3 regions of the Bradyrhizobium sp. cf659 genome follow, and region 1 is predicted to be linked to each of the others. Evidence: predicted binding sites of a transcription regulator. Region 1 holds the regulator's gene; each other region holds the start of a gene.

Region 1 (3,273 bases):
GATCGCGGCGGGCCGGCCGTTTGCGGGATCGGTCGGCGTCGGCGAAGCGATGCGAATCTTCACCGGCGGCGTCGTTCCGGCTGGCGCGGACGCGGTCGTGATCCAGGAGGACACGGTCGCCGACGGCAGGCGCATCACGATCAAGCAAGCCGCCGTCACGGGGCGGCACATCCGTCCCGCCGGCGTCGACTTCTCCGAGGGCGACGTGCTCCTGCGCAAGGGAACCCGGCTCACCGAGCGCGACCTCGCACTCGCCGCCGGGATGAATCACCCGCACCTCCCCATCCGCCGCCGCCCAAAGGTCGCGATCCTCGCCACCGGCGACGAGCTGGTGATGCCAGGCACCACACCGGGTGCCGGCCAGATCGTCTATTCCAACGGCTACGCCCTGCACGCGCTCGCCCGCCAGGAGGGCGCAGATACCGTCGACCTCGGTGTTGCCGCTGATACGCTGGAGGCCACCACCGCCGGCATCCGCCGTGCCCGCGAAAGCGGCGCCGATATCCTGATTACGACCGGCGGCGCCTCGGTCGGCGACCACGATCTGGTCCAGCAGGCGCTGAGGGACGAAGGCATCGCGATGGCGTTCTGGAAGATCGCGATGCGGCCGGGCAAGCCGATGATGCACGGCCGGTTAGGAACGATGGGTGTGATCGGCCTGCCCGGCAATCCCGTGTCGTCCTATGTGTGCGCCTTCCTGTTCATGGTGCCGTTGATTCGCGCTCTGTCGGGCCGCGCCGTGATTCATCATCGTCGCGAGCGCGCCGTGCTCGGCCGCGACCTCGGTGCCAATGACCAGCGCGAAGATTATCTGCGCGCACGTCTGGAGCGGCGCGACGACGGCACGCTTGTCGCCCTTCCCGTCGATCATCAGGATTCCTCACTGCTTGCGAATCTCGCTGCGGCACAGGCACTTCTCGTGCGCGCGCCGTTCGCACCCAAGGCCGAGGCCGGCACGCCTTGCGAGGTGCTGCGACTGCCCGCCTGAACCCGCTGGTCATGCGCGTTCCGCGAACTTTGTCGCGTTCACGGTAAATTAAGCAGTTGCGGAACACATATCGAACATATAGTGTCCGTTCATGATTTGTTTCGAGCATCTGGCGGCTCGCCGCTGAATTCACCGTCTCGGAATCGAACGACATCAACCGGGGGATTTGGTCGAGATGTTAACGCGCAAACAATACGAGCTTCTGCGATTCATCAGCGAGCGTTTGAAGGAAAGCGGCGTGCCGCCCTCCTTCGACGAGATGAAGGACGCGCTCGACCTGCGCTCGAAGTCAGGCATCCATCGCCTGATCACCGCATTGGAGGAGCGCGGCTTCATCCGGCGTCTGCCCAACCGGGCCCGCGCGATCGAGGTGATCAAGCTGCCCGAGCTCCAGGCCGCCGCCGGCAGCCGGCGTGGCTTCACGCCGAGCGTCATCGAGGGCAATCTCGGCAAGGTGCGAGCGAGCTCCAGCGCGTCCGTGGAAGAGGGCGAGCGCCCCGTCGCGGTGCCGGTGATGGGCCGCATCGCGGCCGGCACGCCGATCGAAGCGCTGCAGACCCGCAGCCACACCATCAGCGTACCGCCTGACATGCTCGGTTCGGGCGAGCACTACGCGCTCGAAGTGCGCGGCGACTCGATGGTCGAAGCCGGCATCCTCGACGGCGATATGGCGCTGATCCAGCGCAACGAGAGCGCCGACACCGGCGACATCGTGGTGGCGCTGATCGACGACGAGGAAGCGACGCTGAAGCGCTTCCGCCGCCGCGGTGCCTCGATCGCGCTCGAGCCCGCCAATGCGGCCTATGAGGTCCGCATCCTGCCGCCCAACCGGGTGAAGATTCAGGGCAAGCTGATCGGCCTGTACCGCAAGTACTGAGCGCGCCCCGCCGGTTGGCGACCCGCGCGTTGACGATTGGAGCGGACGATTGTCCGCTCCGGCTGGATAGTCTTTCTGGTTTTGCACAGATTATCCGGCCCCTTCTCCAGCGCTACATCCTCGGCACGCCGCACGAAGCCCTCATCGCTTCGCGGCGCTGGAAATCGAGGAGACCATCATGCGCAAGATCGTTTTGAGCGCCGTCACGATGACGCTGATCGCAGCATCGGCGTCGCAAGCCTTCGCCGCACAGTCACACCAAGTCCGCAAGGCAACGCCGCCGACGACGAGCGAGCAATTGCGCAATGCCCGCAACGCCGTCGCGCAGCCGTCGCAACCCGCCTGGCAATATTCGGGCTGGTCGGCACCTGCTGGTCGCTGACGGAGACGCACGCCAAATGCACGAGAGCGGACTTTGTTCCTCGTGCATTTGAAAAAGATATTGTGATGGCAGCGCGCGGACCTAAGCCGCAGATTTGCCTACAACCGAGAAGACGCTAACATGCTTCCACTCTGATAGAGGCCTGTGCCTCCGAAGGAGGTGCGGGTTGCTATCTTCGAATGAGGAGCACCCGATGTGTGACTACAGCCTGCATGCCGTCGCGACGCGTCCCGCGGAAGTCGGCGAGACGATCGTCACGACCACCTTCCGAGGCACCTCGACGCGCGGCTTCGCCTCCGAAGCCGACATGTCCGTCGCGGTCTGCCTGCTGCCGGGGACGGAGCTCGCCTTCGCCGACAACGTCCGCTACGACAATCGCTGGATCTGGACGCGCACCATCAACTCGCGTGTCGGCAAGTTCGGCAAGATCGATCCGCACATTCCCGATCGCCATCACGACGCGATCGAATTCCCCGACGGCAAATACGTACTGGTGACGCAGCTCGTCGAAGGCCAGCGCGCGACCGTGCTGCAGTTGCCGGTGACCCAGCCCGTCGGCGAACGCGAGCACAAGCCGCAGGTCACCGCCGATGGTCGGCCGACCGTCACCCGCCTGCCGATCGGCTGACGTAGCAACCCCGGCTCGCGGGTCGGGGCCAGGATTGAAATCGCCATCGCCGGCCGTGGCCGGCGACCCGGTATGGTTTGCGTCCTGAGAATCCAATCTGCCGAGCCCCCCGCGGCTCCCCGTCGCACGAAGTTTGCGCGGCCCTGCCTGAATTTTGAACGTCCGTTCCGCGGCCAGATCGCCGATGCTGTCATTGGCTCGAGGCGGCGGACACGGTCGATGAAAACCTTCATTCGCGTCGTTGAACTCTGGGTGCCCGACCGGACGCGCATGCGGCTGGAATTCGGCGGCGGCCTCTATGGCGAAGGGCTGTCCGCGTTCAAGGCGGTGAGCGAGAACTTGCGCTTCGGATACGACGAGGGCCTTCCCGGCAAGGCCTGGGCCAGCGGCCATCCCGT
Region 2 (3,273 bases), on a different contig from region 1:
GGCACCTCTAATCGGAATCTGGCAGCGCCGCCCTGGCCGAGCGGCATTTCGAGCTCGGGCAGGATCGTCTTGAGCTCGCCGTGCAGAGTGTAAGGCGGATTGACGATCAGCAGTCCGGTGGAGGTGAGGGCTGCGCTGTCAGCTTGCGGTGCAGCGCTGAATTCGAGGCGCAGGCATTTGCCCGGCGGCTTTGCTGCGGCTGCGAGCCGCGCCACGAGTTGCGCCAGCGTGTCGGTGGCGCGCCGGCTCTTGGCCGGATACCAGATTACATAGATACCAGTCGGCCATTTTGCGAAAGCCTCCGAGAAGGCTTTGCCCAGCCGTTCGAACTCGTTCTTTGCCTCGAATGGCGGATCGATCAGCACCAGCCCGCGCCGTTCCTTCGGTGGCACGAAGGCCGGCAGCGCCACCCAGCCGTCGAGATCGACCACGCGGGCCTGCTCGTCGCGGCGCAGCACGTCGATCAGCGCCTTGCGCGCCTTCGGCTCGAGCTCGCAGGCGACGAGGCGGTCCTGCGGCCTGAGCAGGCCGCGCGCGATCAGCGGCGAACCCGGATAGGCCTTGAGCTCGCCCTTCGGATTGAAGGCGCGGACGATGTCGAGATAAGGCTTGGTCAGTGCGGCGGTCTCGTTCGACAGGCGCGCCTGCATCAGCCGCGCGATGCCGGTCAGCCATTCGCCGCCGCGCCGCGCCTCGTCGCTTTCGAGATCGTAGAGGCCGGCGCCGGCATGGGTGTCGATGACGCGGAACGCCCCCGGCTTGTCCTGCAAGTAAGTGAGGATGCGCGCCAGCACGATGTGCTTGATGACATCGGCGAAGTTGCCGGCATGAAAGGCGTGACGGTAGTTCATGGGAAGAGCACTACGCCACGTCACGGCCTGAGCAAAGAGGCACTAATGCGTGTCCCGGACGCGGTGCAGCGTGTCACGCTGCGCCGCTGAGCCGGGACCCGGCTTCTTCGTTCGTGATGGGCCCCGGATCAGCGGTGCACTACGCCGCGTTTCGCGGCGCATCGCACCGCATCCGGGGCACGAGAACCCGAACTACCCACCCCTGATCGGCGGCATCGTCACCTGGTCGCGGCGGCAGGCGCGGCGGTCGATCTCCTCGCAGGCGCGGAATTGCAGGTCCTTGCTGAGGCAGATGCGGACCTCGGAAAGCCGCGTCCGGTTGCAGGTGACCGAGACGGCGGCGCTGCCGAGGCCGGGATTGGCCCTGATGAAGGCCTCCTCGACATCCGCCGGCGCCACGGTCCTGGCCTGCGACAGGTCGAGATACTCGGCCGGAATCTTGATCGCGGCGCGCGCTTTCCGGATCGTCTCGAAATAGCTGCGATCGGCGAGCCCCGAGCAGGTGCCGTGCTTGTCCCATTCGTTGAAGATCAGGCCCGGCGCCGGCATCAGGTCGAGCATCGAGGAGACGATGCTGCGGTTCAGCCGCGGCGCCGGCCGCTGGCAATATTCCGGAAAGCCGTTCTCATATTGCGGCCACAGCCCGTGTACCACGAAAGCATACGGCCGGCCGCTGCACTGGATCTGGGAGCGGCCGCCGCGCTCGGCCGCCTCCTCGCAGAAGGAGGGCGACCACGACAGCGACAGCACATAGAAATCGAATTCGCCGGGCGCGTTCTGCCGCTTGTCCTGGGCTTGCGCGACGCCCGCCAGCGAGACCAGCCCGGCGGCCAGCGGCAGGGCAAGGACCAGCGAGATCATCAGGCGGGAGAATGAATGCAATCTGGAATGAAACATGGCGACGCCCCTCAACTAGACTGTGCAGTCGAGCCTAGCAGGCGAAAAGAACATTTCAAGAACAAAATTCGGGTGGCCTCCGTCAGGCCGCTGGGCTAGGTCCGAATCAGGGCTTGTCGAATCAAGGCCTGGCGGCGCGGCAGGCCGGATTGTAGGCCCAGTTGCGGTCGAGCCCGACCACGCACCATTCGACACCATTCCCGTAACCGGCAAAGCCGCCATCCTCGATGATCGAGAAGTGCACCTTGCGCACCTTGCCGTCGTTGAGCATGGCCTCGCCGGTGCAATAGCGGCGCGGAATGTTGTCGGACTGCCAGGGCCGGAACGCGGTCTCGCGCACGGCGGAGAAGCCGGTGATCTTTAACGAGGAATTCCAGAAGGAGCTTTCCTTCTCCCAGAACTGGGTGGCGATCGTCGGCAGCGCCTTGTCGCAATCGGCGACGCCGCCGTCGTAGCGCGGTCCGCTCAGCCAGAAATTGAGCTCCAGCGGATTGGCCGCCCTGGCCTCACCGAGCGACAGCGCCCCGAACATGAGGCCGAGCACGGCGGCAAAGCGGAGCGATTTCAGGGAGGTCGAGGCGCGCATGGGCAATCCAGACAGCATGATCTGCGAAGGTCCGACGGTGCCGCGAAGGGCGGGTGAGGTCAAGTGCAGCGCGGCAACACTTGGCCAGGAGTTGACCATAACGTCGCATCCGACAGGGCTTCAGTTCTTTTCACTTCCGTCCCGGCACCGTAAACTGGCGCCAGCCAATTGGAGTAACGGGAATGCGAATCATTGCGGCCGCGGGCGTTCTTGCCCTGGGTATGATGGCGAGCCAGCCGGCGCGCGGCGACATCTTTCCGGTGCCTCCGTTCAAGGGCAACGACACCGGCGGCATCATCGCCTATTCGATGGCTACCCAGGTCGATGCGCGGCAGGTCGCGGTCGATCACTGCGCGCGCTACGGCAAGGTCGTCAAATTCCTCGGCGTGCAGGCCTATGAGGGCGGCTACATCTCGTTCTCCTGCCGCTGGGTGCCCTATGGCGCCGCCAATCAGCCGATCCGCACGCTGTACTGAGGCGTCTTCGTAGCGCAGCGATCTCTCAGCCGGGAGCTTCCCACATGACGCGCAAACTTGCTTTGCTCGGCTCGGCCGTTTGCTTCGTGTTGTCGGCCGGCAGCGCCTGCGCCGACGATCTGCCGGTGCGCAAGGCCGGCCTGTGGGAATTGAAGATGGTCAGGAGCGGCTCTGCGATGCCGGAAATGACCATGCAGCACTGCACCGACGAGACCGTCGACAAGGAGATGAACAACAACGTCTCCCCGATGGCCAAGCAGATCTGCGCCAAGCTGGACATCAAGAAGACCGCGACCGGCTATGTCACCGATTCCGAGTGCAGCGTCGCCGGCATCAGCACCACCTCGCATGCCGAGATTACCGGCGACTTCAACTCGGCCTATACGGTGAAGACCTCATCACACGCGCAGGGCGGCGCCGCCGGCACCGCGGGGCGCGACACCACCATGACGCTCGAAGCGAA
Region 3 (3,273 bases), on a different contig from region 1:
ATCAGCACCCGCGGTTGCAGGTACACGGCAAGGCTGTCACGCCAGGAGGCGGCCGGGGCGGAAGTCACGGCGGGGGAGGTCGCGTCGGGTGCGGTCATGGGGAGGTGTTAGCAGATTCTGGCTGAAAAGACTCACGCGGTAGCCGTGAGTCGGGAGAGCCTTCAACATCCTCGGCGTCATCGTCCGCGAAGGCGGACGATCCAGTACTCACCGGCGAGCCGGTTCATTCACGACCGCCGCGGAATACTGGATACCCCGCCTTCGCGGGGTATGACAGTCACTGGGCATGACGGTGTCATGGTGGTCCGGTTATCTCGGGATAGAGATCATCCCAATTCGGGTTGTGCTGCTCGATCAAGCGGACCTTCCAAGCCCTGTTCCACTTCTTGAGCCGCTTCTCTCGTTTGATCGCGTTCTCGGGATCGTCGAATTGCTCGAAGTAGACAAGCCTCGCGACGTCATATTTCTCTGTGAAACTCTCGATCAGCTTTGACTTGTGTTCGGCCACGCGGCGGATGAGATCATTCGTCACGCCGATGTACAGCGTGCCTCCGATCCTGCTGGCGAGGATGTAGACGTAGTAGCAGCGTCCGCCCATCTGCCGCATTTCCCTCCGCTGTCATCGTCCGCGAAGGCGGACGATCCAGTACTCCGCGGCGTTTCGAATCAATAACGACTGCCGCGGCGTACTGGATGCCCCGCCTTCGCGGGGCATGACAGTGTGCCTTAATCTCACTCCCCCGCCTGGAGCTTCCTCGGGAACAGCTCGGGCGCGCCGGTTGCCACCAGGTGCGGCCCCTCCGCCGGCGCATCGGCCTTGCTGAAATCGAGCTCCTCGATTCGCGCGGCGCGCTTCTCGATCTTGTCGGCGGAGATCAGCACCTGGCGGACGTCCTCGTTGGCGTCGGCAAAATGCTTCTGCAGCTTCAGCACGCGGTCGCGCAGGCGGCCGAGGTCGTCGCCGAGCTTGATGACCTCGGTGCGGATCTGGTCGGCGGCGTCGCGCATGCGCGCGTCCTTCATGATCTGCTGCATCACCTGGATCGCGAGCATCAGCAGCGAGGGCGACACCAGCACGACGCGGGCGCGATAGGCCTTCTGGATCACGTCGTCGAAACCGTCATGGATCTCGGCGTAGACCGATTCCGACGGCACGAACATCAGCGCCATCTCCTGGGTCTCGCCGGTGACGAGATATTTTTCCGCGATGTCGCTGACATGCTTCATCACGTCGCCGCGCAGCCGCTGCGTGGCGATCCGCTTCTCCTCGTCGGTGCGGGCATCGTGCAGCGCGGTCATCGCCTCCAGCGGAAATTTCGCGTCGATGCAGAGCGGACGCTGGTCGGGCAGGAACACGACGCAGTCCGGCCGCTTTCCGGTCGAAAGCGTGAACTGGAACTCGTAGGCGCCCTTCGGCAAGCCGTCCTGGACGATCGCCTCCATCCGCGCCTGGCCGAAGGCGCCGCGCGACTGCTTGTTGGCGAGCACGTCGCGCAAGGTGGTCACCTGCGTGGTGAGGTCGGTGAGGTTCTTGTGCGCGTTGTCGATGATGCCGAGCCGCTCGTGCAGGGCGTGCAGGCTCTCCATGGTATTGCGGGTCGAGTGCTCCATGGACTGGCCGACGCGATGGGTGACCGAATCCAGCCGCTCATTGACCGCGCGGGCCATCTCGGCCTGGCGGCCGGCCAGCGCCTGGGTCATGGCGTCGACCCGGCCCGCGGACTCGCTCTGGGCATGCAGCATCTGGCTGATGCGCTCCTCGAGCTCGTCGGCGCGGATCGCATTCGCCATCGCGAGTTCCGCCCCGCGCCGCCCCGAGCGTGCAATCACCACGGCGATCACAACCAGCAGGATGAGGACCAGGACACCGAAGCCGATCAGCGCGTCGATCGTGCGCACCGGCCAGTCGCCGGCCACGAAAATGATCTCGTTCATGCCTGCCCTTCTAGCCGATTCGGCTGGTCGCACGAACGAATAGCGAACATTTTCGGTAAATGCCCCGTTAATTTTCATGGTTAACGAATCCTGAAGTTTTATGGTTAGCGGAGAGTTAACAGGGTTCCTGGCCGCATTGACCGCGTCCGGCGCCCGGCTTAAATCGCCGCCATGGCCCTCAGAGAAATCATCATCCTGCCCGACAAGCAGCTGCGTCTGGTCTCCAAGCCGATCGAGAAGGTCACGACGGAGATCCGCAAGCTTGCCGACGACATGTTCGAGACCATGTACGACGCGCCCGGCATCGGGCTGGCGGCGATCCAGATCGCGCAGCCGTTGCGGCTGATCACCATGGACCTCGCCAAGCGCGACGAGAACGGCGAGACCAAGCCGGAGCCGCGCGTCTTCATCAATCCGGAAGTCATCGCCTCGTCCGAGGAATTGTCGGTCTACGAGGAAGGCTGCCTGTCGATCCCCGAATATTACGAGGAGGTCGAACGTCCCGCCAAGGTGCGCGTGCGCTTCACCGATCTCGACGGCAAGGTGCACGAGGAGGACGCCGAAGGCCTCTACGCCACCTGCATCCAGCACGAGATCGACCATCTCAACGGCGTCTTGTTCGTCGACTATCTGTCGAAGCTCAAGCGCGACCGCGTGATCAAGAAGTTCGAGAAGGCCGCCAAGCGCGCGGAGTAGGGTTCTCTCTCTGCCGTCATGGCCGGGCTTGACCCGGCCATCCACGCCTTGCTTGCTTTGTCGCGAAGACCGTGGATGCCCGGGTCAAGCCCGGGCATGACGGAGAACCAGAACTCTCACCGAACGCAGTCACATGCCCCTTCGCCTCATCTTCATGGGCACGCCCGATTTCTCCGTGCCGACGCTGCTCGAGCTCGTCGCGCATGGCCACGAGATCGTGGCTGTCTATACGCGCGCGCCGAAGCCGGGCGGACGGCGCGGCCTGCAATTGCAGCCGACCCCGGTGGAGGAAGCCGCGCGAAGACTCGGCGTGCCCGTGCTGACGCCGAAGACGCTGAAGACAGAGGAAGCGCTCGACGAGTTTCGCGCCTTTGACGCCGACGCCGCCGTGGTCGTCGCCTACGGCATGATCCTGCCGCAGGCCATTCTCGATGCGCCAAAGCTCGGCTGCTACAATCTGCACGCTTCGCTGTTGCCGCGCTGGCGCGGCGCCGCGCCCATCAACCGCGCCATCATGGCGGGCGATGCCGAGAGCGGCGTGATGGTGATGAAGATGGACGTCGGCCTCGACACCGGCGATGTCGCCATGGCCGAGCGGCTGGCGATTTCTGACACCATGACCGCGGCCGACCTGCACGATCG

What was found. Region 1 encodes LexA, which represses DNA repair genes until DNA is damaged. Its sites were predicted from a motif close to TGTTCNNNNTGTGTTCNG; they were not measured.
Region 2: BM118_RS29140 (ribonuclease T2 family protein) is a predicted target of LexA. The motif match lies at 1,795-1,812, and genes of this name have one in related genera.
Region 3: BM118_RS19890 (DNA recombination protein RmuC) is a predicted target of LexA. The motif match lies at 1,967-1,984, and genes of this name have one in related genera.

Annotation. Positions count from the first base shown of each region.
Region 1 is NZ_FOQJ01000001.1:246,680-249,952, reverse strand. Features, by position in the region: gene BM118_RS01215 (molybdopterin molybdotransferase MoeA) at 1-988, shown strand, start outside; gene lexA (transcriptional repressor LexA) at 1,164-1,865, shown strand; gene BM118_RS41060 (hypothetical protein) at 2,044-2,247, shown strand; gene BM118_RS41055 (hypothetical protein) at 2,441-2,875, shown strand; gene BM118_RS01195 (GAF domain-containing protein) at 3,095-3,273, shown strand, end outside.
Region 2 is NZ_FOQJ01000009.1:39,207-42,479, forward strand. Features, by position in the region: gene BM118_RS29135 (23S rRNA (adenine(2030)-N(6))-methyltransferase RlmJ) at 1-851, opposite strand, end outside; gene BM118_RS29140 (ribonuclease T2 family protein) at 1,044-1,748, opposite strand; gene BM118_RS29145 (hypothetical protein) at 1,870-2,334, opposite strand; gene BM118_RS29150 (hypothetical protein) at 2,517-2,810, shown strand; gene BM118_RS29155 (DUF3617 domain-containing protein) at 2,855-3,273, shown strand, end outside.
Region 3 is NZ_FOQJ01000004.1:170,620-173,892, forward strand. Features, by position in the region: gene BM118_RS19880 (AmpG family muropeptide MFS transporter) at 1-98, opposite strand, end outside; gene BM118_RS19885 (GIY-YIG nuclease family protein) at 296-598, opposite strand; gene BM118_RS19890 (DNA recombination protein RmuC) at 733-1,935, opposite strand; gene def (peptide deformylase) at 2,107-2,631, shown strand; gene fmt (methionyl-tRNA formyltransferase) at 2,765-3,273, shown strand, end outside.